DNA from 3 places in the Sphingopyxis sp. 113P3 genome. Region 2 is predicted to be linked to each of the others. Evidence: predicted binding sites of a transcription regulator. Region 2 holds the regulator's gene; each other region holds the start of a gene.
What was found. Region 2 encodes LexA, which represses DNA repair genes until DNA is damaged. Its sites were predicted from a motif close to GTTCCNCNCTTGTTCT; they were not measured.

Region 1 (10,466 bases), on a different replicon from region 2:
GTACGCTTCGCGCTCTTTCTGGCGCTGGGCGGGCTGTTCGGCCTGTCGGCATTCGGCCTCTACGGCCTCAAGGGACGCGAGCGCGCCAGCGCGCTCGCGTTGCGCCTCTGGCTCGTCGGTCTCGGTTTGCTGGGCCTTCTGCTCTCCGCCATCGCACTCGCGCTACTCGCTGCGGCGATGGCGGGCACACCGCCCTGGCCAATCGATCGCGAGGCGATCGGAATGCTGCTTTCCGGGTCGACCATAGGCACGGCATGGGAAGCACGCATGACCGCGCTGGTCGTGGCGTCGGTCGCCGCCTTGGCGGCGGCCGGACGTGCGCCTCTCCTCGGCGTCGTGGTGATCGCCAGCGCTGTGGCGCTGGCGACACTCGCCTGGACCGGGCACGGTGCGATGGATGAGGGCGCAAAAGGCTGGGCTCACCTCCTTGCCGATATTCTCCACCTGCTCGCAGCCGGTGCTTGGGTCGGGGCGCTGTTTGGCCTTGTCCTGCTTGTGGCTCGCCCTACCCGCCGGGCCGACGCGGCTCATCTGACGCTTACGCATCGTGTACTGCACGGGTTCGGCCTGGTCGGTACGATCGTGGTCGGCACCATTATCGTTACCGGCCTCGTCAATACATGGCTGCTAGTCGGTGTAGGCAACCTTCCAAAGCTCGCCACATCCCTTTACGGCCAGCTCCTGCTCGCCAAGCTCGTCTTGTTCGGCGCGATGCTGGTGCTGGCATCGCTCAATCGCTTCCGGCTGACGCCCGCATTGGAGCAAGCGCTGCCGGGTAGCGATCAACGCGGCGCACTCAGCGCTTTACGGCGCAGCCTCGGGATCGAGGCGGTCAGTGCCATTACGATCCTCGCGCTCGTCGCATGGCTGGGAACGCTCGAACCACCCATGTCGGCGATGTGAAGAGTAGGGCGACCGATCAAGGTCGCCCGACGCCACTTACGCGACCATCTTCTCGCATTCTTCCGCGCAACCTTTCAGCCGAAGGGCCGGCAAGGTCATGCAGCCCTTCCCAACTGGGATCGAGTTTTGGGACGCCCTTAGTCCTCCCGAAACCCGTTGCGGGTGAGTGGCGAGACACGTGATCTACCAACAGGCGCGAGACAATAGCGTTAACCGATATATCTGCTATGCTGGATATATGGAAATCGATTCGGCAATCGCTGCTCTTGGTGCGCTCGCACAGGGAACACGGCTCGATGTGTTTCGCTTGCTGGTTCGCCATGAACCGACCGGACTGGCGGCCGGTGAAATCGCCCGTCAGCTTGACGTGCCGCAAAACACTATGTCGGCGCACCTCGGTATCCTCGCCCGCGCCGGCTTGGTCCGATCCGAACGGCATAGCCGGTCGATCATCTACCGCGCCGATCTGGGCGGCCTGCGCGCGCTGACCCTGTTTCTCGTCAAGGACTGCTGCGCCGGCTCGCCCGAACTATGTGTGCCGCTCCTCGCCGAACTCGCCCCTTGCTGCTGAAAGGACGCCCCTTGGCCATTGATATCGTCATCTATCACAACCCTGCGTGCGGCACGTCACGCAACGCCCTCGCCATGATCCGCAATGCCGGCATCGAACCGCATGTGGTCGAGTATCTGAAAACCCCGCCCGCACGCGCGCTGCTGGTCGAGCTGATCGACCGCGCCGGCATGACGCCTCGCGAGCTGCTGCGCGAGAAGGGAACCCCCTATGCGGAGCTGGGCCTAGGCGACACGTTCCTGTCCGACGACGCGCTGGTGGACGCGATGATGGCGCATCCGATCCTCATCAACCGGCCGCTGGTCGTCTCGCCGCTCGGCGTGAAGCTGTGCCGCCCTTCCGAAGCCGTCCTCGATCTGTTGCCGAGTGGCCAGCTTGCCGCGTTTGCCAAGGAAGACGGCGAACAGGTGGTTGATGCTTCGGGCCAGCGCGTCGCCTGATGCTTCTTGCCGTCCTGATCTTCGTCGCGACGATCGCGCTCGTCATCTGGCAACCCAAAGGCCTCGGCATCGGGTGGAGCGCGATAGGCGGGGCCGTCGTGGCGCTGCTCGCAGGCGTCGTCACCTTGTCCGACGTGCCGGTAGTATGGGGCATCGTCTGGAACGCGACGGCCGCGTTCGTTGCGATCATCGTCATCAGCCTGTTGCTGGATGAAGCCGGGTTCTTTGAATGGGCGGCGCTGTACGTCGCCCGCTGGGGCGGGGGGCATGGTCGTCGGCTGTTCGTCCTGACCGTGCTGCTCGGCGCGGCGGTGTCCGCGCTATTCGCCAATGATGGTGCGGCGCTGATCCTGACACCGATCGTCATCGCCATGCTGCGGGCGCTGGGGTTCAAGGACAAGGCGACGCTGGCTTTCGTCATGGCGGCCGGGTTCATCGCCGACACCGCAAGCCTGCCGCTGGTCGTGTCGAACCTCGTTAACATCGTGTCGGCTGACTTCTTCAAGATCGGGTTCGGTGACTATGCAGCCGTGATGGTGCCGGTCGATCTGGTGTCGATTGCCGCCACACTGGGCGCGCTGCTGATCTTCTTTCGACGTGATATACCGCGAAATTACGACGTGGCCGCGCTGCGTGCGCCCGGTGCCGCAATCCGCGACACCACGACCTTCCGCGCCGGATGGATCGTCCTTGCCCTGCTGCTCGCCGGCTTCTTTCTGCTGGAACCGCTCGGCGTCCCGGTCAGCGCCGTAGCCGTTGCCGGCGCGATCTTGCTGCTGGTGACTGCGGGGCGAGGCCATGTCATCCAGACCGGCAAGGTGCTGCGCGGCGCGCCGTGGCAGGTCGTCATATTCTCGCTCGGCATGTACCTGGTCGTCTATGGCCTGCGGAACGCGGGCCTGACCGATCATCTGGCGGCGCTGCTCGACCGCCCCGCCCAAGGCGGGGTGTGGGGCGCGGCGCTGGGAACGGGCGTGATCGCGGCCGTCTTGTCGTCGATGATGAACAACATGCCGACCGTGCTGTTAGGCGCGCTCTCGATCGACGCGACCCACGCGACGGGCGCGATCAGGGAAGCAATGATCTACGCCAACGTGATCGGCTGCGATCTCGGCCCCAAGCTGACGCCGATCGGCTCACTCGCCACGCTGCTGTGGCTGCACGTCTTGGGGCAGAAGGGCGTGCGGATCGGATGGGGCTATTATTTCCGGGTCGGGGTCACGCTCACCGTGCCCGTCCTGCTCATCACCCTTGCCGCGCTCGCGCTGCGGATCGGACTTACCTGATGCCCCTTCGCGACCTTGCCGACCCCGAATATCTGCCGGCACTCGATACCGCCTATGCCATCCAGCGGCCGGCGCTGGGGCTGGGCGCGATCGATCCGGCGCCGCGTATTCTCCTGCTCTATGGCTCGCTGCGCGAACGATCCTATTCCCGGCTGTGCGTCGAGGAAGCGGCGCGTCTGCTCCGCTTTTTCGGCTGCGAAACGCGCCTCTTCGATCCGTCCACCCTCCCGCTACCTGATCAGCACGCTGGCGACGATCACCCGGCCGTCCATGAGTTGCGCGAGCTATCGATGTGGTCGGAAGGGCAGGTATGGTGCAGCCCCGAACGGCACGGACAGATCACCGGCATCATGAAGTTGCAGATCGACCACTTGCCGCTCTCGATGGGTGGGATGCGTCCGACGCAGGGCCGCACGCTCGCCGTGATGCAGGTGTCGGCCGGGTCGCAGTCGTTCAACAGCGTCAACACGCTGCGCGTGTTGGGCCGATGGATGCGGATGGTGACGATCCCCAACCAATCGAGCATCGCTAAGGCGTTCAACGAGTTTGACGACGCCGGTCGCATGAAGCCGTCTAGCTATTACGATCGGATCGTGGACTTGATGGAGGAACTGGTGCGCTTTACCGTCCTGCTGCGCCCCCACACCGTCCAGCTTATCGATCGCTACTCGGAGCGCAGGGAGGCCGGGATGCCGATCAATCCGGCCACGGACCTGTCGAACATCGCGACCGCGCCACAGTCCTGACGCCTTTCTCGATTGGGAACCCGTAGCGAGACAGCCGGGGAGTTTGCGCTGATCGCGCGCGTCGCGACTGCACGGTTTTCCCAAGTCTGTTCCCCAATGGGTTTTCCCAACATGGCCAGTTGAAGATGGAGAAACGGGACGATCCGCAAACGTGCGTATGTGTGACGGAGCGCCTGTCCGGCTCGATCGGCATCGAGCGGTGTCACCTAACCCGTCACGCAATCTATGCACCTCAATCGGTTCCGGCTCGGGGCGGAATGACACGCTAAGGACCGATCCTTAGACCCCGTGCCGGCTGCGCCCCCTCCAGTCAGGTCGGCGTCGCGTCGGGAGGGGGGCCTTGCGCGATCGACCATTCTCTACCGGTCCTGGCCTGAAGCCGCTCGACGATCTTTTGACCTCGCTCGGCGAATATCTCGTCGAGCGCATCGACGAGCTTCGTCCAGTCGTTCGACCCTCCGATATAGAACCCGAAGCGGAAGCCTAGATTGACGATGAAGCGCCCTTCATCCTCCTGGATCTCCATTTCATCGTTGACGGAATCGTGTTCTGCAACATGGGCATATCGCTTGTTCCGCATATCGATGATTTCGTCATGGGCGCTGCGCAACGCCTCGGGCAGCGCGTCGCGAGCGAAGCCGCTGCCGCTCCCTCCGGTGTGAAGCCGGACATAGGTGGCGACGAAGGCGGTCGTTAGCATGTCCAATTCGAGGAACGCGGCCATATCCGCCTTGAAACGATAGACGGCCAGCTTGTCCCTGATGTGCTTCAGGACCGTCACGTGGTAGAAGGACAGCGATAGTCGCGAGAGCTGTTTCAGCTCCTTGTCGGCGGCTTCCAAGACTTTGCGACCGTCCTCGGCACGCGCGTAGATCGCTTCTTGCCATTCTCGCGGCAGATACTGGATCGCCTCTTCGGGTACGACATAATAGGCGCCATCGTCGTCGTCATCTGCGTCCGTGTCACTCATGCTCGTCTCTCAATTCGCGTCGCCCACGGTAAGGGCCGCGCTGCTGCCGTCGACCTTTCCGGCAAGTCCGGGCACTTCCTCCAGTTGGCGCAAATCGCTGAAGCCGCCGCGCTCCTCGCGGTAGCGCACGATCTCCGGGCCATGCCCATTGAGACCCGGAACAGCGTCGAGTTCTGCGGCGCTGGCGGTATTGACGTTGGTGGCGGGCATCGTGATCTCCTTGAACGCGCATCGTGCCATCTGTCGCGACGGTCGCAAGAGGAACCGTCCCCCGCGTTGCGGCGAATGGTTCAACTCTCCTGTTCCCCTTTCGTTCGCGCGAGTGTTACAATGGAGGGTGAAGGGAATCTCTGATGCTGCCTCTGATGCAGCCGGTCCCGCTTGCCGACGTGCCGCAGGGGACCATTCTCCGGATCGTTGGTGCAGCAGGAGCCGGCTTTCCAAGCCCTGCCCAAGACTGGCAGGACGACGCCATAAGCCTGATCGAGTTGCTGCGGCTCGATCGGGCGGCAAGTTTCGTCTTCCGCATCAGCGGATCGAGCATGATCGACGCTGGCATCCACGACAACGACGTCGTGGTGGTCGATCGCGACACGCGCCCCGTCGAGGGGCATATCGTTATTGCGATCGTGGATGGCGGCTTCGTGTGCCGTCAGCTCTGCCGGAGACGCGGCGACCTCCTCCTGGAAGCGCGGAACGCGCAGCAAATCTACGAGCCGACACCCGTGGAAGGGGTGGAGATATGGGGTGTCGTGCGGACCGGCGTCCGCGACTATCGACGCTAGCGCCGTGTCATGGGCAATCGTCGACATAGCCAATTTCTACGTCAGCGCGGAGCGATTGTTCGATCCGGCCCTGCGCGATGTGCCCGTCATCGTCTTGTCCAACAACGATGGCTGCGCGATCGCGCGCAGTGAAGAGGCGAAGGCGCTGCACGTCCGTATGGGCGACCCGGTCTTCAAGATGCGCGATCGGATCAAACGCCACGGAATCCAGCTCCGATCGAGCAATTATGAACTGTATGCCGACCTCAATCGACGCTTCAACGCGGTCATCGCCGATCACTCCGATATGGTGGAGATCTACTCGATCGACGAAAGCTTTTTCCGGCTGCCGGTGCTGCCGGACGGCCTCGGCAACGTCGTGGCCGCGCACGCGGTCCGCGAGGATATAGCGCGATCGGTCGGCCTGCCGACCCGGATCGGCTTGGGTCCGACCCGCACGTTATCCAAGGTGGCAAACGCCTTGGCGAAGGCGACCGAGAAGGTGTGGGGAGGGGTGGTCGATCTCCACGACGTCGAGCTGCGCCGGCGTCTGTTCGACCAATGGCCGGTAGGAGAAGTGTGGGGCATCGGGCACGCGCTGGCAGCGCGGCTCCGCCCGCTCGGTGTGAAGACGACGGCGGACTTGGCCGCGCTACCTCCGGCGGTCGCACGCGATGTGGGAACGGTGGTGCTGGAACGGCTCGTGCGCGAGCTGGGTGGGATCGAGTGCGACGACTTCAAGGTGGCGCCCGAACCGCTCAAGGCGACCGCAGTGACGCGGCAATTTGGCGCGCCCGTCTCCGATCTCGCCGAGCTGCGCGAAGCGATGGCGCGCCGCGCAGCGCGTGCGGCCGAGAAGATACGCGCGCAAGGACTGGCGGCGAGCCGGTTGATCGCCTTCGCACATGGCTCGCGTTATCGCCCGAACCCGCCTTCGGCATCCCGATCGGCGCGGCTGTCCCCGCCGACCAACGATCCGCGCATCATCGTGGGGATCGCGGGGAAGATGATGGAAGCGATGTTTCAACCGGGAGGCGTCTATACCAAATGCGGCGTCTTGCTGGAGGATCTGACAGCGGAAGGGGCGGGGCAGGCGGACCTCTTTGCGACAGCCGATCCCAAGGCACCCGCGCTGTTGGCGGCAATGGATGGTCTCAATAGCCGGTTTGGGAGAAACACGGTCATCTTGGCGGCGCAGGGGTGCGGTGCGCGGTCGTTCGATACGAAGCGATCACAGAAGAGCCCGGCATGGACGACCCGGATCGGGGAGATACCCGTTGCGCGATGAAGCCGTTAGCGGCTCCGGTCCTTATCGCGCGGTGCAGGTGCCTGCACCTGCGCCGCGCGGCCGATCTCGCCGTCCAGTGAACCGCCAGCCTTGATCCGATCGGCGACGAGCTGGCGCGTCGACTCCCTGATCGTTGCGACCATGCGGGCGCTTTCACCCCGATCGGCCGCCGTCTTCATGGCGGCATCGACAATCGCTTGCGCGGGCGAAAGGCGTGGATCGGCATGGTTCTTTTCGGGCGTGTTCTTGATGAAAAGCTCGGCAAGCCGCTCTTGCCCGGGTGAATGGCCGGGGGGGAGGATCGGCCGCTCCAGCGCCCGCACGGCGCGTTGAAGCTGCGCCGATTGCTGACCGTTGATCTGCACGCCCAGGGCGGCCCCGATCTCACGCACACGCTCAAGGGGCGTTTGTTGGGCGGTAACGACGGCATCGACCTGCCGCACGCCGAGATAGGTCAAAAGGTGGGACTGGTAGATCGGACCCTTGGCGTGCCGGACATAGGCAAGCTCGGTTCGTGCATTCGCGATGGCAGTAGATGGCGCGCTTTCTCCGATCAATTCGCGCAATCGTTCGGCCGCCTGCTGTCGGGCGGCGGGCAGGTAGCGTTCCAGTTCTTCGCGCGCCTTAGCGAGGGTGACGCGATAGCGTTGCCCCTCGGGTGGCGCGCGGTTCGGAAGCATGGCAATCCCGGCGGGACCGATGCGCGCCTCGGGCGCGAGGTCGCGCTTGACTGCCGCTGCGGAAAGAACCGCGGCCATGCCGCGATGATCCCCCGTTAGAAAGCCGTGCCGGGATGCCTCCATCCACCCCACATTCTCCAAGTAAGTCGCTGATTTCGCTGTCGTAATCGTGATATTTCGCATATAAATCATGGCGTTGACGGCTGCGAGGGGCGCGTTTCATGGATCACCTGGAGGGTGCGGGCTTGGCGCGGGGAGATCGGGTTGATTTCGACCGCCGTGTGCGTCTGGAGTTCCGTGGTGCGCAGATCAGTTCAGACGGTGGCCTGCTGGTGATGCGCGAGCTTGATGACGTGCTCGGCCTGTCCAATCTGGCGTCGGAGGCGCTGCGAGACAGCCGCACCGGGAAGAACACGCTCCATCGGCTTGACGGATTGTTCCGGCAATCGGTGTTCGGACGACTGGCCGGATACGAGGATGTGAACGATGCCGACCGCTTGGCCCTCGATCCCGTGATGCGTCAGGTCGTTGGCGGCAGGGCCGTCGAGGCGCAAGCTGCTTCGGCATCGCAGATGGGACGGTTCGAGACCGAGACGCTGGCTCTGGCCGCGAACCGGGCGGCGCTGGCCGATCTGAACGGCCAATGGATCGACCGGTTTCATGACCGCAACGGGTTGAAATACATCGTGCTGGACATGGACAGCTCGGTCAGCCCCACCCACGGCGATCAGGAAGGTACTGCCTGGAACGGGCATTTCGACTGCACCTGCTATCACCCCATCTTCTTGTTCAACCAGTTTGGCATGCTGGAGCGCTGCGCCCTGCGTAACGGCAATGTCCACAGCGCCGATGGCTGGCGGGATGTCCTTGATCCCGTCATTGCCCGATATGCTGGCCGCGACCTTGGTGGACGCTTCTTCCGGGCCGACGCTGCCTACGCGATCCCCGCGATCTATATGCGGCTGGAAGAAGCCAGGTTCTTCTACGCCATCCGTCTGCCCGCCAACGCCGTCTTGCGCGAGAAGATCGCGCATCGGCTGACACGGCCCGTGGGACGGCCTTCGCTGACCAAGGTCAAACGGTTCTTCGAGGACTTCGAGTATCAGGCGGCGTCCTGGGACAAGCCGCGCCGCGTCATCGCCAAGATCGAATGGCATCCGGGCGAGCTGTTCCCCAAAGTCGGCTTCATCGTCACCAACCTGCCGATGGAGCCAGACTGGGTGGTGAGGTTCTACAACCAGCGCGGCACCGCAGAGCAGCACATCAAGGAAGGCAAATATGCCTTTCGCTGGACGCGGCTGTCATGCCGGAAGTTCCGGCACAACGAGGTGCGGCTGCAACTGCACGCGCTGGCCTACAACCTGGCAACCTTCCTGCGCTGCATCGAACTGCCCGAGGCCATGGCGGACTGGTCGTTGACCAGCCTGCAACTCAAGCTGATCAAGATCGGCGCCCGCGTCGTCCGCCACGCCCGCGCCATTACCTTCCAGTTGGCCGAGGTCGCCGTCACCGGCCCGATGGTGCGGGCCGTCCTTGCCGCCATCCGCCGTCTTCGAACGCCTCCGTCATGCGCATGACCACGATCCATGCCCAAGCTGAACGAAAGCGGCAGGACAGGTCCGTCTGCCGCGCGGAAAAGCGGCTCTGCCGGGCCAGAATGCTGCGGGTTCGAGGCTTGATCCACCCGACTTCGGCCGTTTGCGCGACGACAGACACCGCTCGGGGCGAAAAACGCTTGCCCAGCGAGCAAAATCAGGCGATCTTGAAGTCAAGCGGCGGGCCACTTGGGGAATGTCGGTTGACACCACGCCGCTGGGTTAATACAAACTCCCCTTCGTCCTGACACCTTATTGGAGCGCCGATCATGTCAATAAAAACTCTGTTCATGGGCGGCCTGATCGTCTTGGGAACCCCCCTGGCCGTTTCCGCCGCCGACATGTCGGCCACCTGGATCGTGAAGGGCGAGTTCGGTTCCGACCTCCAATATTCGCTGTTTTGCCAGCTGGAGGAAAACACCTCCAAGATCGCAGGCCCCTGCGTCGCCATGCAGGGTAAACTGCTGAAAGCAACCGGCCGGCTGACGGGCGACACCCTGACGTTCCGCTATGACACCGACTATGACGGCAGAGGGTTGACCCTGGAGTACAGCGGCGACGTGAAGCCCGACGGCACGGTGATCGGACGGATCAACGCCGGGATCTCCACCGGTCAGTTCAGGGGCTCCAAAGTGATGAGCCGCGACGCCGATCATTCCACCACCTGGAAGTTCGACGTCGGCTTCACGCCGGAGATCAAATACTCCGTGCTTTGCACTTTCAAGGCCGATGGGGTGAAGATCAAAGGCCCGTGCTCCATAATCCAGGGCCCGACCCTTCAGGCCAAGGGCGCGGTGGACGGCTCCAAGGCCACCTTCGCTTACGACACCGACTATCAGGGCCGGGCGGTCCATGTGGAGTATACCGGCGAGGTCCAGGCGGACGGGTCGATGAAGGGGTCGATCCGGGAAGGCGACTCCGAAGGCTCGTTCACGGCGGCCAGATACTAAACCCGGCCGGATTCGAGGGCGCGGCGCATAGGCATCGCCGGCGTTTTGACGGATAAACGCCGCGCGATGACAGCTCCCCCCCCGCCTGTTCGACCGCGCCCGGCATCGGCGAAAGCTGGACCGGGCCGCGTCGCGGTTTGCGTCGGCGGGCTTCCTCAAGGCCCGCGCGGCGGAGGATCTCGCCGAGCGGCTGGCCGTCATAGCGCGGACCTTTCCCGTCTGCGCCGACCTAGGCGCCCGCGACGGCGCATTCGCCCGGGCGCTGGCGGTGAG
Region 2 (10,466 bases):
TTTCAACCTCATGGGGCCGCTCGCCAATCCGGCCCGCGTCCGGCGTCAGCTCATCGGCATTGCGCGCCCTGCCTATGTGCCCGTCTATGCCGAGGCGATCCACCAGCTTGGCACCGATCATTCGCGCGTGATCTCGGGCGACGAAGGGCTCGACGAACTGTCGCTGGCGGGCGGCAATGAAGTCGCGGTCATCACCGCAGAAGGGGTGCGGATGCAGCGCAGCACGTCCGCCGATGCGGGCCTGCCAACGCACCCCATTTCGGCCATTCGCGGCGGCGATGCAGCTTATAATGCGAAGGCGCTCCGCGCGCTTTTGATGGGCGAGCACAGCGCCTACCGCGACGCGGTCCTTTACAATGCAGCCGAAGCCCTCGTCGTCGCAGGCCACGCGGAAACCCTTGTGGACGGGGTCGAGGAAGCCGCCGAGGCGATCGACAAAGGGCTCGCCAACGCGCTGCTCAACTGCTGGATCGCCTATAAATGAACAGACTGACCGAAATTCTCGCGACCAAAGCGGTCGAAGTCGCCGAGCGGCGCAAGTCGCGGTCCATCGCCGCGCTCGACGCCGTCGACGGCGGCGCTGTGCGCGGTTTTGCCGCAGCGCTCGAGGCAAGAATCGCCGCGGGCGGCCTCGGTCTCATTGCAGAGATCAAGAAGGCTTCGCCGTCCAAAGGGTTGATCCGCGAAGATTTCAACCCTGCCGAGCATGCACGCTCCTATGAAGCAGGCGGCGCGGCGTGTCTTTCGGTTCTGACCGATGCGCCCTATTTTCAAGGGCATGAGGAGTATCTGATCGCCGCGCGCACGGCGTGCAGCCTCCCGGTGCTGCGCAAGGATTTCATGATCGACCCCTGGCAGGTCGCCGAAGCGCGCTCGATCGGCGCCGACGCGATCTTGATCATCGTCGCCGCGCTCGACGACGGCGCGATGCGCGAGATCGAGGCGGCCGCCCGCGAACGCGGCATGGACGTTCTCGTCGAGGTTCACGACGAGGCCGAACTCGAGCGCGCACTTACCCGGCTCGAATCGCGCCTGATCGGGGTCAACAACCGTGACCTACGCACCTTCGAGACCGACCTTGCCGTCACCGAGCGCCTCGCAAAGCTGGTACCGGCAGGGACTCTCCTCGTCGGCGAGAGCGGCATTGCAACGCACGCCGATTGCGCGCGGCTCGCGGCAAACGGCGTCCATGCCTTCCTCGTGGGAGAAAGTCTGATGCGCCAGAGCGACGTCACCGCCGCGACCAAGGCATTGCTTGAGGGATGAGGCTCGGGCCTTGCCCCCTGCCCCTCACCGCTCCCCCCCTTGCCTTTTCTGCCCTGCGTTGCTTCGCTTACCGCGATGAAAGACAAACCGACTCACCTCGACGAAACGGGCGCAGCGCATATGGTGGACGTTGGCGCCAAGCCGGCGACTGAGCGGCTTGCGATTGCGGAAGGGCGGATCCGCATGGCGGCGGCGGCGCTTGCGGCGATTCGCGCCGGGAACATGCCCAAAGGGGACGTGCTTTCCGCCGCACGGATCGCCGGGATCATGGCGGCAAAGCGCACCGCGGATCTTATTCCCCTGTGTCACCCGCTCGCGCTTACCAAGGTGACGGTGGACTTTGCCTGGGAAGACGGCGGCATCCTGGTTCGCGCGAGTGCCGCGACAACCGGTCCCACGGGGGTGGAGATGGAGGCCCTGACCGCCGCCTCGGTCGCGCTTCTCACGCTTTACGATATGGCAAAGGCCCTCGACCGGGCCATGGTGCTGGAGGGCATCCGTCTCTTGGAGAAGAGCGGCGGCCGCTCAGGCGACTGGCGCGCCGAATGAAGCTGCTCTTGAGCGTCGAGGAAGCGCAGGCACGCATCTTGGCGCTCGCCGCACCGCTTGCACCCGAGAATATCCCCTTTACCGATGCGGTTGGCCGTTTTCTTTCAAAAGATGTCACAGCGCTGCGCGATCAACCCGCCGCCGCGCTATCGGCGATGGACGGCTATGCAATACGCTTCGAGGATCTTCCAGGGCCATGGTCGATCACGGGCGAGGTGGCTGCGGGCGCGATGCCGTCGCGCGCGATCGGTGCGCGCGAGGCAATGCGTATCTTTACCGGTGCAATGCTTCCCCCCGGCGCCGATACGGTGGTGGTACAAGAGGATGTCGCGGAAGCAGGCGCGGCCCTGGTGCTGACCGGCGAAGGCCCGGCGGCGCGCGGAAAACATGTGCGCGCGCGCGCTGGCGACTTTGCCGCGGGGACGTGCCTGCTTGCCGCTGGGGCGCGGCTTACGCCCGGCGCGATCGCGGCCGCGATCATGGCAGGCGCGCCTGCGGCAGCGGTAGGCCGCCGCCCCCGCGTTGCAATTCTGACCACCGGCGACGAACTCGTCCCGCCGGGTCATCCGCTTGGCGTGGGCCAGATACCCGACAGCAATGGTGCGATGCTCGCCGCGATGCTTAAGGAAGAGGCGGCCGAGGTGGGCCTGCCCCTTCATGCACCCGACGATCGCACGCTGATCGCGAATGTCCTGCGCGATCTTGCGCGACATCATGACGTCATCGTCACGATCGGGGGGGCCTCGGTGGGCGATCATGACCATATCCAAGGCGCGCTCGCCGGCGCGGGAGGGTCGGTCGATTTCTGGAAGGTCGCGATGCGACCTGGCAAGCCGCTCGTCGCCGGGACGATCGGCACGGCCGCTCTGCTCGGCCTGCCGGGCAATCCCGCTTCCGCGTTCGTCACCGCAACGCTGTTCCTCCTCCCTCTCGTCCGCCATCTCGCGGGCGCGCGCGCGCCGCTCCCGCTCGTCCGCCAGGCGCCGCTCGCAGCGCCGCTCGCGGCGGGTGGCGAGCGGCGAGACTATTTGCGCGCCCGTCTCGATGCAGACGGCCTCACCCCCTTTGCCTCGCAGGACAGCGGCCAGACCGTTCCGCTCGCCGCCGCCAATGCGCTCGTGATCCGCGAGCCGCGCGCGCCCGCGCGCGCGCCGCTCGAAAGCGCTGACTATATCGCGATTGCTTGACAAGTTCCGCTCTGTTCCACTATCGTTCTCCTTATGTCCGGCGAGCCACTTATGGAGATCGAGTGATGTTGACCGCTAAGCAGCACGAACTGCTCCACTTCATCCAGCAAAGGCTCGACGCCAGCGGCATTTCGCCCTCGTTCGAAGAGATGAAGGAGGCACTGGGCCTCAAGTCGAAATCGGGCATACATCGCTTGATAAGCGCTCTTGAAGAAAGAGGATTCCTGCGTCGCCTCCCGAACCGTGCGCGCGCGCTGGAGGTCTTGAAGCTTCCCGAAGCTGCAAGGGCGAAGGCGCCGAGCGACCATAATGTGCTGCCGCTGCGCAAGCCTGCAGCGGCGCGGCCGATCGCTGCGAACGACATCATCGAGGTTCCGCTTCACGGCCGTATCGCCGCGGGCGTGCCGATCGAGGCCTTCGAAGATCACAACCAGCTTTCGGTTCCGGCCGCGCTCCTGGGTTCGGGCGAGCATTATGCGCTTGAAGTTTCGGGCGACTCCATGATCGAGGCGGGTATTCTCGACGGCGATTATGCGCTGATCCAGAAAGCCAGCACCGCCCGCGAAGGCGACATTGTCGTCGCGCTGGTCGACGGGCAGGACGCGACGCTCAAATATTTCCGCCGCGAGGGCCGCATGATCCGCCTCGACCCGGCGAACAGCGCTTACGAGCCGCAGCGCTACGAGGCCGAGCGCGTCATGGTTCAAGGGCGACTTTCCGGGTTGCTTCGCCGCTACCACTGACCTCGAGCCTCCGCCGCCGCCAATGTGCGCGGCGTAGCGCGGGCGTCCCATGGGAATTTGGCCCGCCGCACCGACGGGGCGGCGCTGACGCGAATGGGCGTTTGAAGCGGCCATGTCGCCATGCTAGGGGCACCCCCGATCCGTCCCGGCCCCCGCCGGCGACGGCAAAAACGAGTGAAAGACTTCGTGGTGGCAACCCCAGACCAGACTGATTTGACCGAAGCGACCGGCAGTGCCGTGGTGACCCGCTTCGCCCCCTCGCCCACCGGCTTCCTGCACATCGGCGGCGCGCGTACCGCGCTTTTCAACTGGCTGTTTGCGCGCCACCACGGCGGCAAATTCCTGTTGCGGATCGAAGACACCGACCGGGTGCGTTCGACCGAGGCCGCGATCGACGCGATTCTCGACGGCATGAAGTGGCTCGATCTCGATTGGGATGGCGAGGCGGTCTATCAATTTGCGCGCGCGGGCCGGCACGCCGAGGTCGCGCACGACCTGCTGGCGCGGGGTGAGGCCTATCGCTGCTACCTGACGCAGGACGAGCTTGCCGCCATGCGCGCCGAGGCGCAGGAAAGGCGCGTACCCTTCCGGGTGCGCAGTCCGTGGCGGGATCGGGATGACGGCGACCCTCAAGCGCCGCACGTCATCCGCCTGCGCGCTCCCCAGGAGGGCTCGGCGACCATCCACGACCGCGTCCAGGGCGAGGTGACGGTGCAGAATGCCGAGCTCGACGACTTCATCCTGCTCCGTTCGGACGGAACGCCGACCTATATGCTGAGCGTCGTCGTCGACGACAATGACATGGGGGTGACGCACATCATTCGGGGCGATGATCATCTCAATAATGCGTTCCGCCAATCGGCGCTCATCCGCGCGATGAACTGGCGCGAGCCCGTCTACGCGCATGTCCCGCTGATCCACGGCGCCGATGGTGCGAAGCTGTCGAAGCGCCACGGCGCGCTCGGCGTCGATGCCTACCGGGACGAGATGGGCTATCTTCCCGAGGCCGTGAACAATTACCTGTTGCGGCTCGGATGGGGGCATGGTGATCACGAGATCATCAGCCGCGAGCAGGCGATCGAATGGTTCGACCTCGCCAATGTCGGCCGTTCGCCCTCGCGCTTCGACTTCAAGAAGCTCGAGAATCTGAACGGGCATTATATTCGCGAAGCGGACGATTCGCGGCTCGCCGGCCTCGTTGCGCCGCGCGTCGAAGCGCTGGTCGGACGGCCGCTTGACGATGCGGACCGCGCGCTCCTCACCCGCGCGATGGGCGCGCTCAAGCCGCGCGCGAAGACGCTCGGCGAAATCGCCGAGGGCGCCGTCTTCCTCTTTCTGCCTGATCAACTGGAGATGGACGAGAAGGCCGCCCAGCTGCTGCGCGATGCGCCCGAGGGCCTCCTTTTGGATGTGACCGAGCGGCTCAGGGGTCTCACCGACTGGACCAGCGAGAGCATCGAAGCGGCGGTTCGCGAGACCGCCGAAACTGCAGAGCTGGGGCTCGGCAAGCTTGCCCAGCCGCTGCGCGCCGCGCTGACCGGCCGCGCCGTGTCGCCGGGAATTTTCGACGTGTTGCTGCTGCTCGGCCGCGACGCCAGTCTGGCGCGACTTGACGCAGCGCACAATTTTCCGGCAGGGGCGTAGCCACATTGCCTTTGGCCCTCCACACAGGGGAAGAAACATGACCGAACCGACCGCCAAAATCACCCTGGGTGACACGAGCATCGAGAGCCCGATTTTGTCGGGAACCGTAGGCCCCGATGTTGTCGACATCCGCAAATTCTATGGTCAGACCGGCGCCTTCACCTATGATCCCGGCTTCACCTCGACCGCGAGTTGCGAGTCGAAGCTGACCTACATCGACGGCGACGAGGGCGTGCTGCTCCACCGCGGCTACCCGATTGGCGAACTCGCCGAGCATTCAAGCTTCATGGAAGTCGCCTATCTGCTGCTCAACGGCGAACTGCCGAGCGCGGACGAGCTGACCCGGTTCGACAACACCATCACCCGCCACACGATGGTCCACGAGCAGCTCGCGACCTTCTACCGCGGCTTCCGCCGCGACGCGCACCCGATGGCGATCCTCTGCGGCGTTGTCGGTGCGCTGAGCGCCTTCTATCACGACTCGACCGATATCAACGATCCGCACCAGCGCATGATCGCCAGCCACCGACTCATCGCGAAAATGCCCACGATTGCGGCGATGGCGTATAAATATTCGGTCGGCCAGCCGTTCGTCTATCCGCGCAACGACCTTGGCTATACGCATAATTTCCTGCGCATGACCTTCGGCGTCCCCGCCGAGGAATATCAGGTCGACCCCGCCGTCGTGCGCGCCCTCGACCGCATCTTCATCCTCCACGCCGACCATGAGCAGAATGCGTCGACGTCGACGGTCCGCCTTGCCGGTTCCTCGGGCGCCAATCCCTTTGCCTGCATCGCGGCGGGCATCGCCTGCCTGTGGGGTCCGGCGCACGGCGGCGCCAATGAAGCCGCGCTCAACATGCTGCGCGAGATCGGGCGGCCCGAGCGCATCCCCGAATATATCGCGCGGGCGAAGGACAAGGACGATCCCTTCCGCCTGATGGGCTTCGGCCACCGCGTCTACAAGAATTACGACCCGCGCGCGACCGTGATGCAGAAGACGGTGCGCGAGGTGTTCGCCGCGCTCAAGGTCAATGATCCCATGTTCGACGTGGCCCTGCAGCTTGAGGAAATGGCCCTCAATGATGATTATTTCATCGAGAAGAAGCTGTTCCCGAACGTCGACTTCTATTCGGGCGTCATCTTGTCGGCGATCGGCTTCCCGACGACGATGTTCACCGTCCTCTTCGCGCTCGCCCGCACCGTCGGCTGGGTCGCGCAGTGGAACGAGATGATTTCCGACCCGGCGCAGAAGATCGGCCGCCCGCGCCAGCTTTACACGGGCCCGGCGCAGCGCAGCTATGTACCGGTGGAGAAGCGCTGAGCGCGAAGCCCCCGCAAATGCGAAAGAGAGTAGGGCTGCGCCGAGGCGCGGCCCTTTCTTTTCGGGATGAGCCGTTCAGGAGCAGCCCATTCGCGCCTGGAGGATGAGCCTTATGCCCCTTCGCGCGCGGGGAGACTGAGCGTGAAGCGCGCGCCCTGCCCCGGGGCACTGTCGACGGTGAGATCGCCGTCCATCGCGCGGGCGAGCCGCCGGGCGATGTAGAGGCCGAGCCCCGACCCGCCGCTGTCGGTGCGGCCGAGGCGTTCGAACTTCTCGAACACCACCGCTTGCTGCTCGGCCGAAATTCCCTGCCCCTGGTCGGCAACCGTCACCGTCGCCCGGTCGCCCTCGCGGTCGACGCGGATCCAGATCAGCGAATTCTCGGGCGAATAGCGGATCGCATTGCCAAGGAGGTTGAGCAGCACCTGGAGGACGCGGCGGAATTCACCATATGCGGGCGCCTGATCGTCGGTGCGCGGCGCGTCGATACGGATACCCTTTTCCTCCGCCTTCATCCCGAGCAGCCCGACGGCCCGGCGGGCCAGATCGCCAAGGTCGATCTCGTCACGCGCCGCCTTGAAACCCGGGCGCTCGATATTCTGGAGGTCGGCAAGGTCGTCGACGAGGCCGAGAAGATGGCGCCCTGCATGCGCGATATCGCCGGCGTAACGCGCATAATCGGCGCGGATCGGGCCGTCGAATTGTCCCGAAATCGTCTCGGCGGTCGCGATGATCCGGCTGAGCGGCCCGCGCAGCGCGCCATCGATCCGCCGCCCGAACTGCGGGTCCGAAAGTGGGAGCGACCCGAATACCGGGTCTGCGGGCGAGCGCACCGGAGCCGCTTCGCCCGGCACGGCGCCTGGAACGGCGGCCCCGCGAAAGCCGGTGAATCCCCCTGCTGCATCGAAGGTCGGATCGCCCGAGAGAATGGTAGGGGTCCGCTCTCCCGCCGCCTCCACCTGCGCCGACTGGCCCTTGAACGACGTCTGCCGCGCGAGCGCGCGGAGGACGGCGAAATGCCCGTCACCATCGGGTTGCAGCTCGAAGAGTTCCGACAAGGACCGGCCTTCCCAATCCTCCGGAACCGGCGCGGCCTCAGGACCGGGACGCAGCGCAATGAGCCGGAGGCGCGCATCGCATTCCCAGCTCCAGCCATCGGCTGCGACCGGCAGCTCGCTCTCGACCGGCGCCTGCGGCTGGGTGACCGGGCGCGTGCGCCAATCGCTGATCTCGAGGCTTGCGCCCTCGGCATCAGGAATGATGCGAACGAGCGCGAAGACGTCGCTGTGATCATCGGCGGCATGGAGCGGACGGCTGATCTCGCGCTGCAGCCGCTGGGCGAGCGCGGCGAGCCGCGCCAGATGGGGAAGCGCAAGCGGCTTCTCAAGCCCGGCTCCCGCCCGCTGCTGAAGACGCAGCAGCGGTGCGTCGGCGCTGATGAGCGCACCCGCCCGGTCGATCCGGCCGCGAACGATGGGCGCGATCATGTCCCGCCCTCCGCGGGCGGAACGAGGCTCCCGGCACGCGCCGAGAGGAGAGCTGCATAATCTTCGTCGGGCGCGGCGCTGCCCGAAATCGTGCGGCAGGGCAGCAGGGAAAGCGACGCCTCGAGCGGTGCAATCGCCGTGCGTTCGATGCGAAGCGGGGCAAGCAGCGAGGGCAATGCTGCGGTTTCGGCGGTGAGCAGCGTCAGCGCCATCGCGGCGTAGGGCTGGCGGTGTGCGGCCGCAGCGAGCCCGATGAGCGCAGGCCAGTCATGCCGTGCTATCGCGCGCGCCGCCGCTTCGGCGAGAGCGCCTTCGGCTTCGAGCGCGCGGTGCCAGCTGGCAGCGGCGGCATCGATGCCGGTCTCGCTCGCTCGCCTTGCAAGCGCGCTCCGCACCGCATCGCCGAGGCGCGCTGCGTCGGCTTGCGCGGCTCCAACCTCTACCAGCCGCCACGCGGCGATATCGAGCAGCAGCGCGCGAAAAAGATCGGTGTCGAGATCAGCAACCGCGATGCAGGGATTGCCAAGGGCATCGGCGCGGCGCCGGTCGGCGATCTGCAACGCGAGATAGAAGCGCGCGGCGTCGGGCATCGCCGCGTCGGCACCGGGAAAATCGCCTTTCCCGTCTCCGCCAACAACCTCCTCGGGCGCGGGAACCAGCGGCGGCGCCGCACGCTGCGCCGATTGCTCCCGCCAGCGATGTTCCTCACCGCGCGCAAAACAGGGGGCCGCAAGGCGACCTGCTCCCGGTATCCCGCCTCTGATCCAATCCTCCCACAATGCCGCTGGGTCGATGTCGGCGTCGAGCCGGGCGGCCACGTCGACCATGAGGCGGCGTGCGATACCGAGCGCCAGCGCGCGTTGCTCCTCGGTCAACCGCTCAGCACTGGGTGCAGCAAGAAAATCCGCCATCTCCCGAAGGCGCGCCGACAGGGTCGGCGACGGCAGCTCGATACCGGGCGAGGCGAAGGAATCACGCATGGATAATCGCCAATAGCAGAATGGCGTTAACGCGCTCTAAACCTTCAAGGACCTTGTTTTATCGCGCTTCGGGGCGCCGTGCGAGACGGATCCAGAGCAGGATCTGGAGAAGCGCGAGGAGCGGCAGGATGGCGAACATCGGGGCCGCGAAGCCGAAAAGCAGCGACGGCGCGAGCATGATCCACGCCTGGTCCGCATCGGGCAGAAGCCAGTGAAAGCGGCGCTTTTCTCCTGAATCTTCATAAAGCCACCGCGCGAGCAGAATCGCAGCGGCGAGGCAGGGTGCGAGCGCCGCCTCGGCAAAGGGGGGCGCTTCGTGCGCGGCGCCTGCCAGCGACATGAGCCAGGGGAAGATGGCGAGCAGCACCCAGGCGAAGGTGCGGATGATTTCGCGCCACCGGTCCTGGCCGGCGCTTTCCGCGCGAAAGGCCGAAAGAAAGCGCATTGCGGCAAGCCCAAGACCGCCGAACAGGGCGACAAGCGCCCCTGCAGCGGCAAGGCCGCTCGCCGCGAGCAGCGCGACGATGACCCAAAGAAGCCCGGTGACATAAGGCAGATAGCGCGCCGTTGCGGGCGATTTGACGAGCAGCGGTCCGGCGAGCCGGACGAGCGGCATCATGATCGCCGAGCGCCCGAGCCCCATTCCGCCATATTCGACCTGCTGCAGGCTCGATTGCTCGATCAGCGCCGCGATCCGGCGATCGGCAACGATCGCGATTTCGCCCTGTTCGAACAAGGCGGGCTCGCAATAGAGCCGCCGCGCGCCCGCCTGCACTGCAAGACGCAGCAGCGTCAGCATCATGTCCCATTCGCCCGGCATCGCCGCGAGCTCGGCAACCATCGGAGGCGAGAGGCACGCCAGTCCGCCCCAGCGGCGGGTCGCGTCGATCCGTTCGAACCCCTGGGTGAGCACCGTGTCGCCGGTGACCAGTATTGCGGGCGTCCCGGGCTTTGCGATCGCCGCATAATGCGTCCCGCCCGCGCGCAAACCATCGGCCACCAGAATGATCCGGTCGTCCTCTTCGACAAGGGCCATCAGGTCAGCGGCGGTCCGCACCGAGGTAACCCGCATCCCCCGGCGGCGAATGCGGTCGCAGGTCGCGAGAAGCTCGGCGGGTACCGAACCCACTGCAACGGCAAGATGGGTGACGCCGACGTCGGCGAGCCTTGCAGCCTGCCGCTCGATCAGCGTCTCGCCTGCGAGCGACACGAGCGCGCGCAGCCCGCCATCGGGCAGCGTCTCGCTGGCCCCTACCAGCGCAATCAGGGCCACGGGGCGACACCAG
Region 3 (10,466 bases), 1.4 Mb from region 2:
AATCAGCGCGTTGACCATGACGATGAGCTTGCGCATAAGTGTGACCACAGCGACCTTTGCCGGTTTTCCGGACGCGATGAGGCTTTGATATTTTGCTTTGAGATCTGGATTGTAGCGGGCGGCAACGAGGGCCGGCATGTAAAGCGCACGTCTTACATTGGCCCGTCCCCCTTGAATAAAACTGCGCCCTTTCCATTGCCCCGATTGACGGGCGACGGGAGCCAGGCCTGCAAGGGAAGCGACTTGTTTAGGATCCAGTGCTCCTAGCTCTGGCATGGTTGCGACCAACTGGTCGGCGGTACGTGTGCCTACCCCGGCAATACTGGAGATGATTTCGTGCCGCCGCGCCAACTCTGCGTCAGCAGCAATGATCGTCGCAAGCTCGACATCGACCTGTTTGATATGCTGCTCAATCTGATCCAGGCGCTTTTTGTGCTGACGCTTGAGGAGAGGTAGCGTCAGGTTCTTCGCTTGATTTTGAAGCGCGATCTTATCACGGACCAAGCCATCGCGAGCGCTGATCAATTCGGCGAGCTTGGCTTGCTTGGGCGTATTTGCCGGGCGTACGGGAGGCTGGAGCGTCGTCGCCATACGGGCCAGAATCACCGCATCAATCTTATCCGTCTTGGCGAGAGTGCCTATCGCTTGGGCGAACCGCCGTGCGCGAGCCGGGTTGAGCTTGACGCATGGCAGGTCCGATAAAGCCTGCTCGAGCTGTCGGTGGTATGCGCCAGTAGCCTCATAGGCGATCCGATCGATCTGCCATTGCCCGAGCCAATCTATCAGCTCCCTGTGGCCTTTGGCGGTATTGGTGAATTGCCGCTCGCAGCCTGCAGGATGGGCATATACATCAAGGGTCGCTTTTGAGATGTCGATGCCGATGGTTTGGGGTATGGGATTGTCCATCTTTTCCGCTGTCCTACTCTTGTCATCCGGGCCCGAAGCCCTGGTTTCCGTCCAGGTCTGGTGGAAAAGAAAGGGGTGATCACACTAATCGACGGTCCTCCACGACCGAGACAACTTCGATCCATCCCCTTCCGCCCGATCCGGGGTGGCCACCCCGGATCGGGCAGCCCTTAATGCCCACAACCGCCAGAAAAGTCATAAGACAAGACAGACCCTCGAGGCAGGCGCGCTGGGGTTGGCTGAGGATCAGCAATTTCGCTTTGGGCTTCTTCTCGGTCATGTGTGGCCTTCGGCCCTTTCCAGCTGGCTGCCGCGGCGTCCTCTCGCACCCGCTCCAACCAGCGGGAATCCGGGCACTTTCAATGCCGATCCCGATGGGAGGAGCTTAACGGCGCTTACTCTGCCGCGATGCCGGCCTGTTTGAACATATCCTCGCCGTCGCTTTCGGCTTCAAGAGAAGGAGCGCCGTCGTCATTGGCCTTCGCTTTCTTGCGATTGTCGAAGCTCTGCCAGACGGTGTTCCAGTCGCCGCGGGTCGCAGCCTTCGAATATTCGGTGGCGCGCGTTTCGAAGAAGTTCGCATGTTCGACGCCATTGAGGAGCGGCGCAAGCCAGGGCAGGGGGTGCTCGTCGATCATGTAGATCGGCTGGAATCCAAGCTGGCCGAGGCGCCAGTCGGCGATGTAGCGAATGTAGCGCTTGATCTCCTTGGGAGTCATGCCGGGGACGGGTCCCTGTTCGAAGGCAAGGTCGATGAAGGCGTCTTCGAGCCGCACGGTCTTTTGACAGCAGTCGATGATATCCTCGCGCACGCTCTTGGTCAGGCAGTCGCGTTCCTTGACGAAGGCGTGGAACAACCGGGTGATGCCCTCGCAGTGCAGGCTTTCGTCGCGCACCGACCAGCTGACGATCTGGCCCATGCCCTTCATCTTGTTGAAGCGGGGAAAGTTCATAAGCATCGCGAAACTGGCGAAGAGCTGAAGCCCCTCGGTAAAGCCGCCGAACATGGCAAGTGTGCGCGCGATATCCTCGTCGCTGTCGACGCCGAACGTGCCCATATAATCGTGCTTGGCACGCATCTCGTCATATTCGAGGAACATGCCATACTCGCTTTCGGGCATGCCGATCGTGTCGAGCAGGTGGCTGTACGCCGCGATATGAACCGTCTCCATATTGCTGAATGCAGTCAGCATCATCTTGATCTCGGTCGGCTTGAACACGCGGCCATATTTGTCGTGGTAGCAATCCTGCACCTCGACGTCTGCCTGGGTGAAGAAGCGGAAGATCTGGGTCAGGAGGTTGCGCTCGTGGTCGCTGATCTTCTGCGCCCAGTCGCGGCAATCCTCGCCCAGCGGCACTTCTTCGGGCATCCAGTGGATCTGCTGCTGGCGCTTCCAAAAATCATAGGCCCAGGGATATTCAAAGGGCTTGTAGGTCTTGCGGGCTTCCAACAAAGGCATCGGTTTATCCTTGCGTCAAATCTCTATCGTCATGTCAGCCCAGGCTGGCATTGCTCACCTCAATACACGCCGCTGACCCCAGCTTCGCTGGCGAGGGGCGGAGCGAGCGTCACTGGCAAGCCAGGCACTCGTCGTAGTCGGTCGTCCCGGCCGACAGTTCGAACTTCGCGGCCTCGGGCGTGTTGTCAGCCTCGACCCCTCCCGCGAAGCCGGCGCGCTGCACCGATTTCGAGCGGAGATAGTAAAGCGATTTGATGCCAAGTTCCCACGCGCGGTAGTGGAGCATCAAGAGGTCCCACTTCTCGACGTCGGCCGGAATGAAGAGGTTCAGCGACGCCGCCTGATCGATATAGGGGGTGCGGTCGGCTGCAAGTTCGAGCAGCCAGCGCTGGTCGATCTCGAAGCTTGTCTTGAACACATCCTTCTCGTCCTGCGTCAGGAAGTCGAGGTGCTGAACGCTGCCGCCCTTTTCGAGGATCGAGTTCCATACCGCATCGCTGTTCTTCGCCTTGTCGACGAGCAGGCTTTCAAGGTGCGGATTCTTGACCACGAAGCTGCCCGACAGCGTCTTGTGGGTGTAGATATTCGCTGGGATCGGCTCGATGCAGGCGCTGGTGCCGCCGCAGATGATGCTGATCGATGCAGTTGGCGCAATCGCCATCTTGCACGAAAAGCGCTCCATGACGCCCTGATCGGCAGCGTCGGGGCAGGGGCCGCGTTCCTTGGCGAGCAGCATCGATGCCTGATCGACCTGGCTGCGGATATGCTTGAAGATGCGCAGGTTCGAGGACTTGGCCATTGCGCCCTCGAAGGGCAGGCCGCGCGCCTGGAGGAAGCTGTGGAAGCCCATGACGCCGAGGCCGACCGACCGTTCGCGGCTGGCCGAATATTTGGCGCGTGCCATTTCGGGCGGCGCGCGGTCGATATAGTCCTGAAGGACATTGTCGAGCATGCGCATGACGTCTTCGATGAAGCGCTTGTCGCCGTTCCACTCGTCCCAGGTTTCGAGGTTGAGGCTCGAAAGGCAGCAGACTGCGGTGCGGTCATTGCCCAGATGATCCCGTCCCGTGGGCAGGGTAATTTCGCTGCACAGGTTGGAGGTCGAGACCTTGAGGCCGAGGTCGCGGTGATGCTTGGGCATCATCCGGTTCACCTGATCGATGAAGATGATGTAGGGTTCGCCGGTGGCAAGGCGCGTCTCGACCAGCTTCTGGAAGAGCGAGCGCGCGTCGACAGTCCCGCGGACGCTCTGGTCCTTGGGGCTGCGGAGGTTGAATTCGGTGCCGTCGCGGACTGCCTCCATGAACTCGTCGGTGATCAGCACGCCGTGGTGCAGGTTGAGCGCCTTGCGGTTGAAGTCCCCAGAGGGCTTGCGCACTTCGAGGAACTCTTCGATCTCGGGGTGCGAAATATCAAGATAGCAGGCGGCCGAACCGCGGCGGAGCGAACCCTGACTGATCGCGAGAGTCAGGCTGTCCATCACGCGGACGAACGGGATGATGCCGCTGGTCTTGCCATTGAGGCCCACCGGCTCGCCGATGCCGCGGACATTACCCCAATAGGTGCCGATGCCCCCACCGCGCGAGGCCAGCCACACATTCTCGTTCCAGGTGCCGACGATGCCTTCGAGGCTGTCGTCGACGCTATTGAGGTAGCAGCTGATCGGAAGGCCGCGACCCGTGCCGCCGTTCGAGAGCACGGGGGTCGCGGGCATGAACCACAGCTTCGAGATATAGTCGTAGAGGCGCTGGGCATGATCCTGGTCGTCCGCATAGGCTGATGCGACGCGGGCGAAGAGATCCTGATAGGATTCTCCGGGCAGAAGGTAGCGGTCCTGAAGCGTCTCCTTTCCAAAATCGGTAAGGAGCGCATCGCGGCTCGCGTCGGTGAGGACATTAAAGCGCCGGGCGTGAACCTTGGGTTCGCCGGTGTCGTTCAGCTTCGCGGGTGCCGCAGGCTCGCTCTTCGCATCGCCGGCCGATTCGGTCGCTTGGGACGCGTCGTTTTTCGCCAATTCCATCGTCGCCACGTCGTTCGTCTCCACCCGATCCGTTTCCCGAAAATCCATCGATCTCGCCCCATAATGAGCGCGCCCGAGCGCGCTTTGTTCCCGTCTTGTTCGACTCGGGGACGAAGCCCCAGCCTAGCATTTTATCGCGCCTTCGGGGGACATATTTTAGGGCGCAAAAGGGTTCTTCCCGTGCCCATATGAAAGGGGCGACGGAAATCCGCCATTTTCGGCCAAATACTAATTATTGGGTGCCCCCGTCGGCTGACCCACCATCTATAGTGCCACGTCGGCCCGGCGATGCAAGACGGTAAATGACGAATGAATGACTCAATTCGTCGACATTTTGATTCGGTTCATCGCTCAGTTTGCACGTCTCGCGCCTCTGAGCTGAGGCTTTCCGCGGGGTTGAGGTCTATCGGAGGTCAGGAGAAAAGGGGGGCGAAAAAATTTCCTACTCCTGGAGCCTCTTGCCGCAATGATCGATGGGCCTTTCCGAGACGGCCAGGTGCTCAGGAAAAATTGGCTCACCCATTGCCCACGACCTGAGGGCCGACACGCGCGGGATCTGGCAATGAAAAAGGGCCCCAGCGATGCTGGAGCCCTTTTGAAAATCCTTGCTGGATTCTCAGGCCGGAGTGCCACCGCTGCCGGTGCCGCCGCCGCCCAGGAACTTCCACAACCAACCCATTTCAGATCTCCTGATGCCCACTGCCAACCAGGACAGTTAACGCGCCGTATACCTTAAAAAATAAGGTAAAGCGAGTCTTAACCTTAACAAACGCTACCAGATTGGCAGTCAGGCCGAGCGGCTGTGGGGCGAGGCGAGGAGTGAGGCTGCGAGTTCGGAGAATATCTGCGGTTTTCCAAGGTGATAACCTTGGCCGACATCGCAGCCGAGCTGTTCGAGCAGCGCCATTGTCGGGGCATCTTCAATGCCTTCGGCTACTGCCACGGCTCCGAGGCGGTGCGCGAGATCGATCGTCGATTTAACCACTTCGAAGTTTCGCTGCGAATCGCGCATGGTCATCACGAATCGCTTGTCGATCTTGATCTCATCGGCCTCGATTTCGGTCAGATATTCAAGGTTCGACTGCCCCGTGCCATAGTCGTCGATCGACAGACGGATTCCCGTCCGGCGCAATTGCGCGAGCGTCTGGCGTGCCTGACGGCTGTTCTCGATCTGCGCGGTTTCCGTGATTTCGATGGTGAGCGCTTCGGGGGGCAGATGATGCGCCGTCAGCATGACGCGGATCGTCCCGACCAGGTCGCTATGGTCGAGGAGCGTAGCCGACAGATTGACCGACATATTGACCGGCAACCCGCGGCTTCGCAAATGAGCGGATGAGCGGATGAGCGGATCGCCTGATCCATCACGAAAAGGGTGAGACGATAGATGTCCTGGCTCTTTTCAGCCTGAACGATGAATTCGTCGGGCGGGATGGGGCCGCGCGTCGGGTGCGTCCAGCGCGCAAGCGCTTCCACCCCGACGAGCCTGCGGGTTGCAATCTCATATTGCGGCTGGAAGGCGACCCAGATGTCCCCCCCGGCGAGCGCATCTTCGAGCTGCGAGTGGAAAGATAGCTGCCAGCCCGCATCCTCTTTCTGGCGCGGCATATATTTGGTCCACAGCGCCCGCGTGCGGATCGACTTTTCAGCCGCGACCAGCGCCGCGGCGAGACGCTGGGCATTCGAGCCTTCAAATTCGTCGTTGACGCCGAAAGCGATGGCGACGTCAATCTTGAGTTCGCCGATGGTCAGCGGGGCGTTGAACAGCGCTGCAAGCCCCGCGAGATGCTCCTCGATCTGGCTATGCTGATAATAGGGAACGAGCCATGCGAAAGTGCCATCGAGATCGTGGTGGAGCTGCGTCCCGTGACAGGCAAGCGTGAGGCGGCGCGCGACCTGGTCGACGAGCTGCTGGCTGCCCTCGCCGGGAAGGAAAGCGGCGAGATCCTCGAAATTGACGAGCTTTGCCGCGATGACGGTCGCGCTGCCGAACGGCGTCTGGCCGCGCAGTGCCTCGAAATTGGGAAGGCCCGAGACCGGATTTTCACGCTGCGCCGAAAAGCGGCGCCGCCTGCGCGAGACGTTGGCGCTGACCGCGGCGACGAAGAAGAGGGCAACGCCTACCGACGAGGTGACGAGCGAAGCGCTGAGCATGACCTTGGCAAAGATCAATAGAAGGACAACGCCCAGCGCAATCCAGGTGAAATGCCTCTCCAGCCTGGTAAGCAATGCAATCAGCATCGTCGCTAGAGCGACGAGAAACGGTGGCATCCAGCCAATATTCACCGGAGTGCCACGTTTCAGTGCTTCCGCAGCGATAAGATGAATATAGGGACCAGGCACGAGGTCGTGACCAGGAAGATAGTGCTGGTCGGGAAAGGTCGACGCCGTGCGACCGAAAATGACTTCCTTGCCGCGGAGTTCACGTTCTCCGATCCGACCTTCCATAAGGTCGATCGCGCTATATTCGGTGATCGTCGACAGGTTGTAGGAGAAATCGAGACGGAACTCGGCGGGCCGGGCAGTTCGCCTGTTCGCGAGCGCAGCGGCTACGCTCGGCAACAGCCGCCCGTCCGCTTCGTACATCAGGGGAACATTCCACACCTGCCAGATTTGATAATTCCAGGCGATACTGGCGAGTTGTGCCCGCCGGCCGGCTATTTCAGGATCGGGAAACACCGAAAGCAACTGATCGCGACCGGGAACCGACTGCGTCGCGACGGCCAGAATGATATGATCGTCCATCTTGCGGACGGCCTCGGCCAAGCGGGGGGTGCCGGGATCGCGCTCCTGTCGCTGATAATAGAAATCGACGACCAGTCGACGTGCGCCGGCCTTTCGGACCGCGTCGATAACGTCCGCATGCTCAGCGCGGGCAAAGCGCCCCTCCGGAACGCTGGCCAACGTCCGGTCGTCGAGACCTATGACAACGATATCACCTGAAACCGGACGCCATGCGGTCCAGCCGATGGCGGATTCGATGACCCTGTCGATTGGTTCTGCGGCAGAGGACAGCGCGGCGGCGATACCAAGCAGCAGCGAGAGCGCAAAGGAGCGCCAGCTGATGATCATCTTGTTCGCGATAAACGACACGCGCGCTTCTCCGGCCATTGTCGGACGGACCTAGCGAGCGATGGTTATCATCGCGTTAATGATAATTACCGGGAAGGCTTTGGAAAAACCCGCCTCGGCCGGTAAAAATCAGAGGCTTTCGGGCAGTGTTGGAAGCGCCGCGTCGCCCGCCAGTGCCGCGGGGGCGAGGCCCGTTGCCGCGGGAACGATCTGCTGAAGATAAAAGCGCGTGGAGGCAATCTTGGCTTCCAGGAACGCCGTGTCGCCGCCTTCGCCGAGCGCAGCCTTTGCGGCGCGGTGCTGAAGCGCCATCAGCCAGCCGCAGGTCGCGGTGGCGAGCATGGTGAGATAGGGATAGCTTCCTGCGAGCCGATCCGCGGTACCGGCGCTGACCATCCAGTCGGTGACCGCGCGGCAGGCGTCGGCGAGTTGCTGCAGTTCGGGGAAATCCCCCGCACCATGCGCTATGTCATTGATGAGACCGCGAATGAGGTCGCTGCCCGCCATTCCGAGCTTGCGGCCAACCAGATCGGCCGCCTGGATGCCGTTGGTTCCTTCGTAGATCGGGGCAATGCGCGCGTCGCGATAATGCTGGGCGGCGCCGGTTTCCTCGATGAAGCCCATTCCGCCATGGACCTGCACGCCGAGGCTTGCGACCTCGCAGCCGATGTCGGTTGCGTGTGCCTTGACGAGCGGGATCAGCACCTCGGCCCGCATCGCGGCGGCCTCGTCGCCGAGCTTGCCAAAGTCGATCTGCGCGGCGGCGTAATAGACCAGCGCGCGTGCGGCCTCCGTCTGGGCGCGCATCCGCCACAGCATGCGACGGACGTCGGGGTGTCGGTCGATCGTCACGGGCGAGCGATCGGGCGAACCGGCAAGGGCCGACTGCACGCGCTCAGCGGCATAACGCTGCGCCTGCTGCGTCGCGCGTTCCGCGATCTGGACGCCCTGACAGCCGACCATCAGGCGGGCGTTGTTCATCATCACGAACATCGCGCGCATGCCGCCCATTTCCTCGCCGACGATCTCGCCGAGGCAATCCTCGCCCTCACCATAGACCATCACGGCGGTCGGAGACCCGTGAATGCCGAGCTTGTGCTCGATCGATGCGCAGTGAACCCCGTTCGAAATTGTCGGATTGCCGTCGGCGTCGAGGCGGTACTTGGGGACAAGAAAGAGCGAAATGCCGCGCGTGCCCTCGGGCGCACCGGGTGTGCGCGCAAGAACGAGATGCACGATATTGTCGGTAAGGTCGTGCTCGCCGAAGGTGATGAAGATCTTCTGTCCCCTGATCTTGTAGAGCCCGGCGTTGGGGCCTTCGGTGATCTTTTCGGCGGTCGAGCGCAGTGCGCCGACGTCGCTGCCCGCGCTCGGCTCGGTGAGGTTCATCGTGCCGTTCCATTCGCCCGAGACCAGCTTGGGCAGCCACGTCGCCCGCTGCTCCTCGGTGCCATAGGCCATCAGGGCGTGGATCGCCCCAGGGGTAAGGATGTTGCAAAGCGTAAAGCCCATGTCGGCGCTGCCGAGCGCCTCGATCACGACGGTCGCGAGCGTGAAGGGCAAGTCCTGCCCGCCATATTCGCCGGGGCCGTCGATGCTGCCCCAGCCCGCCTCTACAAATTGCTTGTAGGCCTCCTTGAAGCCCGGGGGCATGGTGACCTTGCCGTCCTGCCATTTGGGATTGTTGGTGTCGCCGACCCGGTTGAGGGGGGCATAGACCTCGGCGGCGAAGTCGCCGATTCCGGTGACAATCGCCTCGACCATATCGGGGGTTGCCGCTGCAAAGCGTTCGTGTGCCGCCATCGCGTCGATGCGCGCGATATGATTGAGGACGAAAAGCTGTTCAGTCGTCGGCGCCGTATAGGTCATGAGCATTCCCGCTTTTGGGGGTGATTCCGTTGCGCCGGGCGCTATAGCGCGGCATGGCCGAGCGTCCAATCAAGAGTGTGGAAACCGAGATCGCCCTTTATGGGGCCGATGCGGTCGCGCGCGCCGCGCGGCTGATCGCGCAGGGGCAGCCGGTCGCGGTGCCGACCGAGACCGTCTACGGCCTTGCCGCCGACGCGCGCAGTGCCGAGGCTGTCGCCCGCATCTATGCCGTAAAGGGGCGGCCCGATTTCAACCCGTTGATTGTCCATGTGCCGGATCTGGCCGCGGCTAAACGCCTAGGCGTGTTCGGGGCAACAGAGCGGGCGCTCGCGAAAGCGTTCTGGCCGGGGCCGCTCACCTTGGTAGTGCCGCGCTCGGCTGATTGCCCAGTGGCGCGGATCGCGACCGCGGGGCTCGACACGATCGCTCTCAGGGTCCCGGGGCACCGCGCGATGCAGGCACTGCTTTCCTCGGCCGGGGTACCGCTGGCGGCGCCAAGTGCCAATGCAAGCGGACAGGTGAGCCCGACGAAGGCTGACCATGTCGTGGCGAGCCTTGGGAACCGGGTCGCGCTGGTCATCGATGATGGCGCGACGAAAGCGGGGGTCGAGTCGACGATCGCGCGGGTGGCTCACGGCGCCGTCGAGGTGTTGCGGCCGGGACCGGTGACGGCTGCAATGTTGCACGCGGCGAGCGGCCTGCGGGTGACCGACAGACAGGGCGCCGAGGTCGTGGCACCAGGGATGCTGGCAAGTCATTATGCGCCCGGAAAACCGGTGCGGCTCCGCGCGGACGAGTTCGAACCCGACGAATTCGGCATCGGCTTCGGTGACGTGCCCGGTGACTATCAGTTGAGCGCGGCGGGCGATTTGACCGAGGCGGCGGCGCATCTGTTCGACGCGCTCCACGCGGGCGCCGCGAGCGCTAAACCGAGGATCGCGGTGGCGGCCATTCCGCACGAAGGGCTGGGCGCTGCGATCAACGACCGGCTATCGCGCGCGGCAGTCTAGGCCGCCGCGGGCTCTACAGGATCGCCATGCGGCGCCTTGCGCGCAACGATCAGGCAGGCACCGACGATCAACATGGCGCCAGCGAGCGTTGGCAGCGTCACAGGCTCGGCATAGAAATACCAGCCGAACATC

Region 1: a site for LexA is predicted at 5,218-5,233, ahead of LH20_RS22365 (LexA family protein). Genes of this name have one in related genera too.
Region 3: a site for LexA is predicted at 4,473-4,488, ahead of LH20_RS02880 (ribonucleoside-diphosphate reductase subunit alpha). Genes of this name have one in related genera too.

What each region holds. Positions count from the first base shown of each region.
Region 1 is NZ_CP009453.1:181,819-192,284, forward strand. It holds gene copD (copper homeostasis membrane protein CopD) at 1-903, shown strand, start outside; gene LH20_RS22335 (ArsR/SmtB family transcription factor) at 1,142-1,474, shown strand; gene arsC (arsenate reductase (glutaredoxin)) at 1,435-1,914, shown strand; gene LH20_RS22345 (arsenic transporter) at 1,914-3,200, shown strand; gene arsH (arsenical resistance protein ArsH) at 3,200-3,946, shown strand; gene LH20_RS22355 (hypothetical protein) at 4,257-4,916, opposite strand; gene LH20_RS22360 (helix-hairpin-helix domain-containing protein) at 4,926-5,126, opposite strand; gene LH20_RS22365 (LexA family protein) at 5,267-5,701, shown strand; gene LH20_RS22370 (Y-family DNA polymerase) at 5,706-6,968, shown strand; gene LH20_RS22375 (hypothetical protein) at 6,974-7,726, opposite strand; gene LH20_RS22380 (IS1380-like element ISPme1 family transposase) at 7,870-9,225, shown strand; gene LH20_RS22385 (hypothetical protein) at 9,534-10,193, shown strand; gene LH20_RS22390 (methyltransferase domain-containing protein) at 10,393-10,466, shown strand, end outside.
Region 2 is NZ_CP009452.1:1,991,216-2,001,681, reverse strand. It holds gene trpD (anthranilate phosphoribosyltransferase) at 1-484, shown strand, start outside; gene trpC (indole-3-glycerol phosphate synthase TrpC) at 481-1,266, shown strand; gene moaC (cyclic pyranopterin monophosphate synthase MoaC) at 1,342-1,815, shown strand; gene LH20_RS09685 (molybdopterin molybdotransferase MoeA) at 1,812-3,002, shown strand; gene lexA (transcriptional repressor LexA) at 3,068-3,745, shown strand; gene gltX (glutamate--tRNA ligase) at 3,959-5,389, shown strand; gene LH20_RS09670 (citrate synthase) at 5,427-6,713, shown strand; gene LH20_RS09665 (sensor histidine kinase) at 6,824-8,200, opposite strand; gene LH20_RS09660 (hypothetical protein) at 8,197-9,180, opposite strand; gene LH20_RS09655 (hypothetical protein) at 9,239-10,466, opposite strand, start outside.
Region 3 is NZ_CP009452.1:617,095-627,560, forward strand. It holds gene LH20_RS02865 (IS110 family transposase) at 1-906, opposite strand, end outside; gene LH20_RS23880 (hypothetical protein) at 986-1,186, opposite strand; gene LH20_RS02875 (ribonucleotide-diphosphate reductase subunit beta) at 1,302-2,366, opposite strand; gene LH20_RS02880 (ribonucleoside-diphosphate reductase subunit alpha) at 2,476-4,434, opposite strand; gene LH20_RS24145 (EAL domain-containing protein) at 5,174-5,683, opposite strand; gene LH20_RS02885 (CHASE2 domain-containing protein) at 5,614-7,455, opposite strand; gene LH20_RS02890 (acyl-CoA dehydrogenase) at 7,585-9,324, opposite strand; gene LH20_RS02895 (L-threonylcarbamoyladenylate synthase) at 9,378-10,334, shown strand; gene LH20_RS02900 (DMT family transporter) at 10,331-10,466, opposite strand, start outside.